Regions from separate parts of the Anaerobacillus alkaliphilus genome, predicted to be linked through region 1. Evidence: a T-box and tRNA genes for the amino acid it is inferred to sense, from the RefSeq annotation. Region 1 holds a T-box; the other holds one or more tRNA genes.
The links. The T-box of region 1 lies ahead of leuS (leucine--tRNA ligase). A T-box ahead of a tRNA ligase gene usually reads a tRNA of that ligase, here a tRNA-Leu.

Region 1 (4,381 bases):
ATTTTTCGCTAGCTCTTCCATTTCTTCGCGACTAGAGTTGTTAGGCATTAATAGCTTGCCTTTCAACTTGCCGTTCACTTGAACAACTACTTCAACTTCATTTTCTACAAGCATACTCTCATCAAAAGTTGGCCAAGCAGCATATGCCAACGTTTCGTTATGGCCTAACTTTTCCCAAAGCTCTTCGGCAATGTGCGGTGCAACTGGTGCTAGTAACTTTACAAAGCCTTCAACAAGTGCTTTTGGTAATTGCTGTTGCTTGTAGCCCTCGTTAATAAATACCATTAGTTGTGAGATTGCCACATTAAAGCGTAACCCTGCATAATCCTCAGTTACCTTTTTGACTGTTTGATGATATAAGCGTTGGAACGCCTCGGTTCCCTCCGTCTCAGTAATGATTGGGCTTAGTTGCCCCTCCTCAGTTACTAGTAAACGCCAAATTCGGTCTAAGAAACGACGGGCTCCATCTAATCCATTTTCGCTCCAGGCAATCGAAGCGTCCAATGGACCCATAAACATTTCGTATAAACGAAGTGTATCCGCTCCGTGGCTTGATACGATATCATCAGGGTTGACAACATTCCCTTTAGATTTACTCATTTTTTCATTGTTTTCACCTAAAATCATGCCCTGGTTGTATAGTTTTTGGAATGGTTCTTTTGTTGAAACAATCCCTAAATCATATAGGAACTTGTGCCAGAAGCGAGCATATAACAAGTGAAGAACTGCATGTTCTGCTCCACCAATGTAAATGTCTACTGGCAACCATTGCTTTAATTTTTCTGGATCTGCCAATGCTTCTGGATTCTTTGGATCAATATATCGTAGGTAATACCAGCAACTACCTGCCCAGTTTGGCATCGTATTTGTTTCGCGTCTACCTTTTTTTCCTGAAACAGGATCAAGGACATTCAACCATTCCTGGTTGTTAGCTAGCGGTGATTCACCAGTAGCAGATGGTCTGATTTGGTCCATCTTAGGTAAAAGTAATGGAAGCTCTTCTTCTGGAACAGCTGACATAGTACCATCTTCCCAGTGAATGATTGGAATAGGTTCCCCCCAATAGCGTTGACGACTAAATAACCAATCGCGCAGACGGAAAGTTACTTTGCTATTACCTTTCTTCTCTTCTTCTAACCAAGCAATCATCTTCCCAATTGCTTCTTTTTTCGTTAACCCATTCAGGAAGTCAGAGTTCACAAGTGTGCCATCACCTGTATATGCTTCTTCCTCTACATTCCCACCAGCTACTACTTCAATAATCGGTAGCTCAAAGGCACGAGCAAACTCATAGTCTCGCTCATCGTGTGCTGGAACTGCCATAATAGCTCCTGTTCCGTATGTTACTAATACATAATCAGCAATCCAGATCGGTAGTTTTTCACCATTAGCAGGGTTAATGGCATAGGCACCTGTGAAAACACCTGTTTTCTCTTTCGAAAGTTCTGTACGTTCTAAATCACTTTTCATCGAGATTTGCTTGCGGTATTCTTCAACCGCTTCTTTTTGTTCAGCATTCACAATTTGATCGACAAGTTTATGCTCGGGAGCTAATACTGCATAAGTAGCACCAAATAACGTGTCAGGACGTGTTGTAAAGACTGTAAACGTTTTGTCATGGCCTTCAATCTCAAAATGAATTTCTGCTCCTTCAGAGCGACCAATCCAGTTACGTTGCATATCCTTAATGCTCTCAGACCAATCAAGTTCTTCAAGATCGTCTAATAAACGGTCAGCGTAAGCTGTAATTTTTAGCATCCATTGCTTCATCGGGCGGCGTTCAACTGGGTGTCCACCACGCTCACTTTTTCCATCAATCACTTCTTCGTTTGCTAAAACTGTTCCTAAAGCAGGGCACCAGTTAACCGCAACTTCATCAATATAAGCAAGATCCTTCTCATACAATTTTAGAAAAATCCATTGCGTCCATTTGTAGTAATCTGGGTCAATCGTACTTACTTCACGATCCCAATCGTAAGAGAAACCTAGTGATTTGATTTGTCGACGGAACGTATCAATATTCTTATTTGTAAATTCAGCCGGATCGTTCCCCGTATCAAGTGCGTATTGCTCAGCTGGTAAACCGAATGCATCCCACCCCATTGGGTGAAGCACATTATAGCCTTGCATACGTTTCATTCTTGAAAGGATGTCTGTTGCTGTATAACCTTCAGGGTGACCAACATGAAGCCCCGCCCCTGATGGGAATGGAAACATATCTAATGCGTAAAACTTCTCTTTGGTCTCGTCTTCACCTGTTTTAAATGTTTTGTTGTTTTCCCAATACGTTTGCCACTTTTTCTCTATATCTTGATGTGAAAATGACATGTAAATAACCTCCTTATTTTTCTCTTTATGTATTAGTAGTGTAAAGCTTCGAGTATAGACTGTAAAGTTGTGGTAATTGCTTTTAAGACAAAATAAAAAACCTCCCACCACTAACGTTAACGTTAGGGACGAGAGGTTATTAACAAAATTATTCCCGCGGTACCACCCAATTTAGTGTTGGATACACTCACTTATTGACACCGTAACGAGGCCAGACGTCAAGAGCTACTATTCGTTCACCCTTGCAACTTTAAGGCGAGTTCATGGACTTTGTGATTGACTTGCACCAACCGTCAATTCTCTAGGTCACGAGGTTCCATTACTACTCCTCATCATTGTTTTTACTAGATATAGAAGTTATGATTAATAACTCATAATTCGTATTGTATAAATTTGTCGAATAAAAGTCAATAGCTTATTTCACATTTTTGTCAAAGTTTTTATATTTTATACAACATGTCATAATTGTGAAATATTTTTTTTGGAAAATGAATATAATCCAAGACCTTTCATTAACTTGCATTTGCTTCTTTGTGAACTGCTGTACCTACTAGATGACGATCGTACAGGTAAGTAGAGATAAAACCCACCATGAAAAACATCATTAATCCATAGAATAATGCTTGCATTCCAAACAAATCAACCACTACACCACCCAAAAATGGTCCAACCATTCTACCAGCAGTAGCTACACTATTTACAACACCCTGATAGAACCCTACTTTTCCTTTAGGGGCTAACTGGTTAGCGATTGTTGGTATCGCTGGCCAGACAAACATTTCCCCAATCGTTAATATGATCATCGCAACAACAAAAACTAGAAAAACTTCTGCTTGAGCCACGACGAAAAATGCGACCATAAAAATAGCAAGACCAAAATAAATCTGCCCCTTTAATGTATGGAACCATTTTTTGATCATTAGAGAGATGATTGGCTGACCAAGTACGATTAAGGCACCATTCACAGTCCAGATAATGCTATATTGAGTTAAGCTAATACCTAACGCTTGTGTGTGAACAGAGATCGTTGATTGCCATTGAACATACGCAATCCAGCAAATAATAAAGCCGATACATAAAATTAATAAAGCCTTAAATCTTGCTTTGTTCTCCACTGCTAACCCTTGTTCAAAAATATTCGTTTGTACTGTTTCTGACGGATCTACCTTAATATTTCTAAAACCAAAGAAAGCAATTAAGAAGAAGATAATATACATAAATCCGTTTGCAAAAAATACATAATCAAACCGAAACGAAGCTACAAGACCTGCTAGCGCTGCTCCAACAGCAACACCGAGGTTCTGAGCAACATAGATGGCGTTAAAGGCTTTTCTACCTCCTGCAGGCCAAACTGAACCGGCCATCGCATACATAGACGGGTAGGTGATCCCTGATCCAAAACCTAAGCCAACCATTAATACAACATAATAAATCCAAGTGTGATAAAATGCTAACGTAAATGCGCTAACCATTGTAATGGTTATTCCCAATAGAATGGTTTTGTACCCACCAATTCGATCAAAAAGTCGTCCACCAAGCAAATTACCAACAATTCCTGCTCCTGCATTTGCCATTAAAACAAGACCGGCAACACTCAGTGATTTCCCCAACTCTTGATGAATATAGATCGTGTTAAGTGGCCACAAAAAAGAAGCGCCTGTTACGTTTATCACCATTGCGATGACTAGTAACCATAACGCTTTAGGCATAATGACCTCTACCTCTCTCTTTATCTCTATCTCTTATTTTCTTATTTCGTATCTCTAAGAATTGTATGTTATATCTCTATATTTAGCAACGCAGAATTTTGTAGAAAAATGTTACTTTCGAGATGGTCAGAGGCTTCAATAACTAAGCCAAGTTTTTACCAACGTATAGTAGATAGTGCTGTTAACAGACTTTGTTGTTCAGAAACACTTATATCCCAACTAGAAACTTCTTGCCTAATCGTCGTGAGATTGCCATATCCTTTTACAAATCCGTTTAATCTTGCGACCAAGGTTGAATTGTGAAATCTTTCTATACTTGGATACACTTCCATTAACCTTTTTAC
Region 2 (4,381 bases), on a different contig from region 1:
TATACCCCTTTTTTAGTGGAACATTCAATTCTCTTGCTACCTCAAATTTAACGTCATCAGGTGAGTTAGGATCAACGGCGTACCCTTTCTTCGCCATGACCTCGCCTTTAAGCTGGGTTACTCCTTGTGCAGCTTCAGGAACAAGAAGTTTTCGTCTTCTTTTGGCCATTATTCCACCTCTTCAAAATCAGTATAGAAAACTGGATTTATTAAAGACGAAGTAGTAAAGTCAAGTTCCTCAATATCATGTCCGTTGGCATAAATCTTAATTTCCTGTTCAATTTTATGAAGATCGTCTTCAATAAGATGAGGTGACTGATTACTGCTATTTACTTCTTCAAGTTGACTTTTAAGCATTTTGCGAGTTTCTGTTAAAACGTATAATCGTTCTAATTTTTCAAAGTAAGTCAAAGATTGCTGTTCCATTGGTAACCTCCAAGGCTTTTATTTTTAGTTTGTACCAATGTGTCACACTTATTCTAGCCAAGATCTCAAATAGTGGGAACTTTCTTTCTTTTCGTTCACAGCAATTCTATTCTACTTTAAAAACTGGTTTGCAAAATAACTTGGGTTTAAATACTCACCAGTTGCATTTTTGATTTTATCATTCCAGTGTAATGAGGCCCCATACTTAAAAAAGTTTTCTATTAAATACTCCCCTACTTTTGGAGTAAATAAGTCAGAAGAGATATGGTGGGCGATATGATGGTGAAGTTGGGATGCGGTTAACTCTCCTAGTAGATAGTCTTGATAGGATACTGGAGCTAAGGAAAAATGCATTTTGGAAGCCCAATCTGGAGCATTTGTATTTTCAGGTGGTGTTACATATTGAATTTCTTTTACAAGTTTCCACCATAGTTTATTTAAATCCTGATCAGGATTTTCATACATTGCTTTTTCAAAAAACGTGAATGTGATCATCCATCTCGCTGAAACTAACATTTGCCGTTGGAGCATTTTTTTAGTTGCTAAAGACTCTTCCTTCATCTCGTTGCCTTCTATTTCTAAAAAACGATCTTGCCATTCTAAAGTTTTATTCATCCGTCCAAAAAACAAAGCAATTGCTTCTGTTGTCAGAGAATGTGAATGAAAACGCAAAATGAAAGGTAGGTCTTTATCAATGTATTTAAAATAAGCAGCATGTCCAAATTCGTGTAAGAGAGCCGTTACCCAAAACATGCTTTCATCAAGGTTAACTAAAACCCTTATATCGCCTTTCCGGTCAACATTTGTACAAAAACCAAATGGATTTTTATCCTGCCTAGGGTACAAGTCACTTCTTTTGAGGATATCTCCAATATCTAGGCCCATTGATTTAAAGGTTTCAGAAACGAGCTTCTCTAGATCTTTATTTTTGTAGACCTTGTCCAAGTCTATACCACCTACAGTAGGTGCTTCTTGAAAAAATGGGTCAACATAATGCCAAGGGCGAATATCTTTTTTAGCAATACCTAACTTAGTAGCACGCTCTTCATCTATTTCATCTTTTATTAAACGAAAAGGCTCATCCGATAATTTCCTTAATTCGTCAAAAATTTGAATGACCGTATTCATATCAAGTTCTTGAGTTGATAGACTCATTTGAAAGAAGTTATCAAATCCTAATGCTTTTGCATCTTTATTCCTTTTTTGTACTAATTTCAAAAGAGTACGTTCTATTTTCTTACCCACTTGTTTACTAGCAAGCCACGCTTCTTTTCTACTTTCTTCTTGGTCACTATTCCGAAGAATATCTAATAACTCGTTATTTGTTACTTTTTGACCGAACAACAATGGTCTATAAGTATTAAATACCTGAGAAATTTCTTTTTCTAGTTCAAGAGTTTCACTACGAACACTGTCTTCTAGTTGGTTTCTTACCATTTTATTATACAGATCTTCAATCTGGCGCCTTTGAATAGACGTAAGATCGTTATTATCTCTAAAAGATAATAGTGTCTCGAATGTGTCGGAGTTTGAGAAGTTCGCAAAGTAACTTTTAAGCGCTTCTTCATGCTTATCTGCCCATTCTTTATTCCCAGTTGTTGCTGACAACCAATTATTTAATAATACAGGTTTATATAACGCTTCCATTGATCTGTTTTGTTCTAATAAGAATTCTTCTATTTTCTGATTTATCATGAAAGAAGTTCCTCCTCTATTCTAAAAGTTCCCTTTCTTTTTAAACGCTTACATTAGGAAGCAAGCTAATTTTAACATAAAAAAACTACTAAAATAAAAAAAAATAAACCCATAACTAATAAGTTATGGGTTTATTTTACAATTAAGATGCGGGTGGAGGGACTCGAACCCCCACGTCAAAGACACTAGATCCTAAGTCTAGCGCGTCTGCCAATTCCGCCACACCCGCGTATAATGATTGTTATTTTGCTGTGCAAAAAACTTAGTTATTTTGCTTCGCAAAAAACTTTGGTGAGCCATGAAGGATTCGAACCTTCGACCCTCTGATTAAAAGTCAGATGCTCTACCAACTGAGCTAATGGCTCGTACAAATGGTGCCGGCCAGAGGACTTGAACCCCCAACCTACTGATTACAAGTCAGTTGCTCTACCAATTGAGCTAGGCCGGCATATTATGGGAAGTTATTTTTGCTTCACTTTGTTGCGCAAAAAAACTTTGGTGGAGGATGACGGGATCGAACCGCCGACCCCCTGCTTGTAAGGCAGGTGCTCTCCCAGCTGAGCTAATCCTCCGAAGTAGTGATGAAGATAATTCATAGAAGACCCTGTTTCTTCCTCTACTAGTAAATCAATGGTGTGGATTCGTCGAAACAACTCGTAGTATTCCAGTGATGCTACGCTCGTCGCTGAGCTAATCCTCCGAAGTATTACATCATTTTGGTGACCCGTACGGGATTCGAACCCGTGTTACCGCCGTGAAAGGGCGGTGTCTTAACCGCTTGACCAACGGGCCATCTAAACCTATTATGGTGGGCCTAAGTGGACTCGAACCACCGACCTCACGCTTATCAGGCGTGCGCTCTAACCAGCTGAGCTATAGGCCCATAATAGAGAGCGGGTGATGAGAATCGAACTCACAACATCAGCTTGGAAGGCTGAGGTTTTACCACTAAACTACACCCGCATATTTATAATGAGTTATACTAAAATTAAACGCCTTCTGTCATGCCTCTTCCTCTTCTTGATTGTTCGAAGAAGTATATCCGTCGAGGCAACTCGTAGCTTTTCAAGATGTAACACTCGTGGCTGAGGTTTTACCACTAAACTACACCCGCATATTTATAATAAGTTATGCAACTAGTAAGAGCTTGATGGTCGGGAAGACAGGATTTGAACCTGCGACCCCCTGGTCCCAAACCAGGTGCTCTACCAAGCTGAGCCACTTCCCGAGAGTGCGCCCTGAGAGATTCGAACTCCCGACCTTTTGATTCGTAGTCAAACACTCTATCCAGCTGAGCTAAGGGCGCATGTAATTTTAAAGTACCGAGGGCCGGACTTGAACCGGCACGATAGTCACCTACCGCAGGATTTTAAGTCCTGTGTGTCTGCCAATTCCACCACCCCGGCATAACGGAAAGACTTGCTTATATTATTTAAGTTGGAGCGGAAGACGAGGTTCGAACTCGCGACCCCCACCTTGGCAAGGTGGTGTTCTACCACTGAACTACTTCCGCACAAAAATGGCTGGGCTATCTGGATTCGAACCAGAGAATGACGGAGTCAAAGTCCGTTGCCTTACCGCTTGGCTATAGCCCAACAATTAAAATTTATGGTGGCTCGGGACGGAATCGAACCGCCGACACGAGGATTTTCAGTCCTCTGCTCTACCGACTGAGCTACCGAGCCAAAATATATAATAAGTATAAATGGCGGACCCGACCGGGATCGAACCGGCGATCTCCTGCGTGACAGGCAGGCATGTTAACCGCTACACCACGGGTCCATATTAGATTGTTAATAAAATTAGATGGCATTTGCTCCTGCGATTACTTGTCGCAAATCTGCGAAGAAGCACATTCAGGATGTAGATTGGTTGCGGGGATAGGATTTGAACCTATGACCTTCGGGTTATGAGCCCGACGAGCTGCCAGACTGCTCCACCCCGCGATAATAAATAGTATATAATTAACTAAAAAATTGATGAAGATTAGCGAGATCAAACGACTGACCTCCTGCGTGCAAGGCAAGCATGTTTACCTCTGCAATTACTCGTCGCAAATCTGCAAAAAAGAACATTCAGGATGTAGATTGGTTGCGGGGATAGGATTTGAACCTATGACCTTCGGGTTATGAGCCCGACGAGCTGCCAGACTGCTCCACCCCGCGATAATAGAAGTATATAATTAACTTGAAAAAAATAATTGGTGGAGCCTAGCGGGATCGAACCGCTGACCTCCTGCGTGCAAGGCAGGCGCTCTCCC

Region 2: it encodes a tRNA-Leu, which carries the amino acid that the T-box ahead of leuS (leucine--tRNA ligase) is inferred to sense. The anticodon was not compared.

The regions. Positions count from the first base shown of each region.
Region 1 covers NZ_QOUX01000046.1:1,016,519-1,020,899, forward strand. Annotated here, with positions in the region: gene leuS (leucine--tRNA ligase) at 1-2,328, opposite strand, end outside; T-box leader at 2,450-2,673, opposite strand; gene DS745_RS20155 (MDR family MFS transporter) at 2,841-4,037, opposite strand; partial or broken gene DS745_RS20160 (peptide-methionine (S)-S-oxide reductase MsrA) at 4,193-4,381, opposite strand, start outside.
Region 2 covers NZ_QOUX01000047.1:664,450-668,830, forward strand. Annotated here, with positions in the region: gene DS745_RS23670 (alpha/beta-type small acid-soluble spore protein) at 1-169, opposite strand, end outside; gene DS745_RS23675 (hypothetical protein) at 169-426, opposite strand; gene DS745_RS23680 (M2 family metallopeptidase) at 538-2,121, opposite strand; tRNA gene DS745_RS23685 (tRNA-Leu) at 2,270-2,350, opposite strand; tRNA gene DS745_RS23690 (tRNA-Lys) at 2,411-2,486, opposite strand; tRNA gene DS745_RS23695 (tRNA-Thr) at 2,494-2,569, opposite strand; tRNA gene DS745_RS23700 (tRNA-Val) at 2,618-2,693, opposite strand; tRNA gene DS745_RS23705 (tRNA-Glu) at 2,839-2,913, opposite strand; tRNA gene DS745_RS23710 (tRNA-Ile) at 2,928-3,004, opposite strand; tRNA gene DS745_RS23715 (tRNA-Gly) at 3,014-3,084, opposite strand; tRNA gene DS745_RS23720 (tRNA-Pro) at 3,273-3,349, opposite strand; tRNA gene DS745_RS23725 (tRNA-Arg) at 3,354-3,427, opposite strand; tRNA gene DS745_RS23730 (tRNA-Leu) at 3,442-3,527, opposite strand; tRNA gene DS745_RS23735 (tRNA-Gly) at 3,560-3,634, opposite strand; tRNA gene DS745_RS23740 (tRNA-Gln) at 3,642-3,716, opposite strand; tRNA gene DS745_RS23745 (tRNA-Phe) at 3,731-3,806, opposite strand; tRNA gene DS745_RS23750 (tRNA-Asp) at 3,828-3,903, opposite strand; tRNA gene DS745_RS23755 (tRNA-Met) at 3,991-4,067, opposite strand; tRNA gene DS745_RS23760 (tRNA-Met) at 4,210-4,286, opposite strand; tRNA gene DS745_RS23765 (tRNA-Ala) at 4,323-4,381, opposite strand, start outside.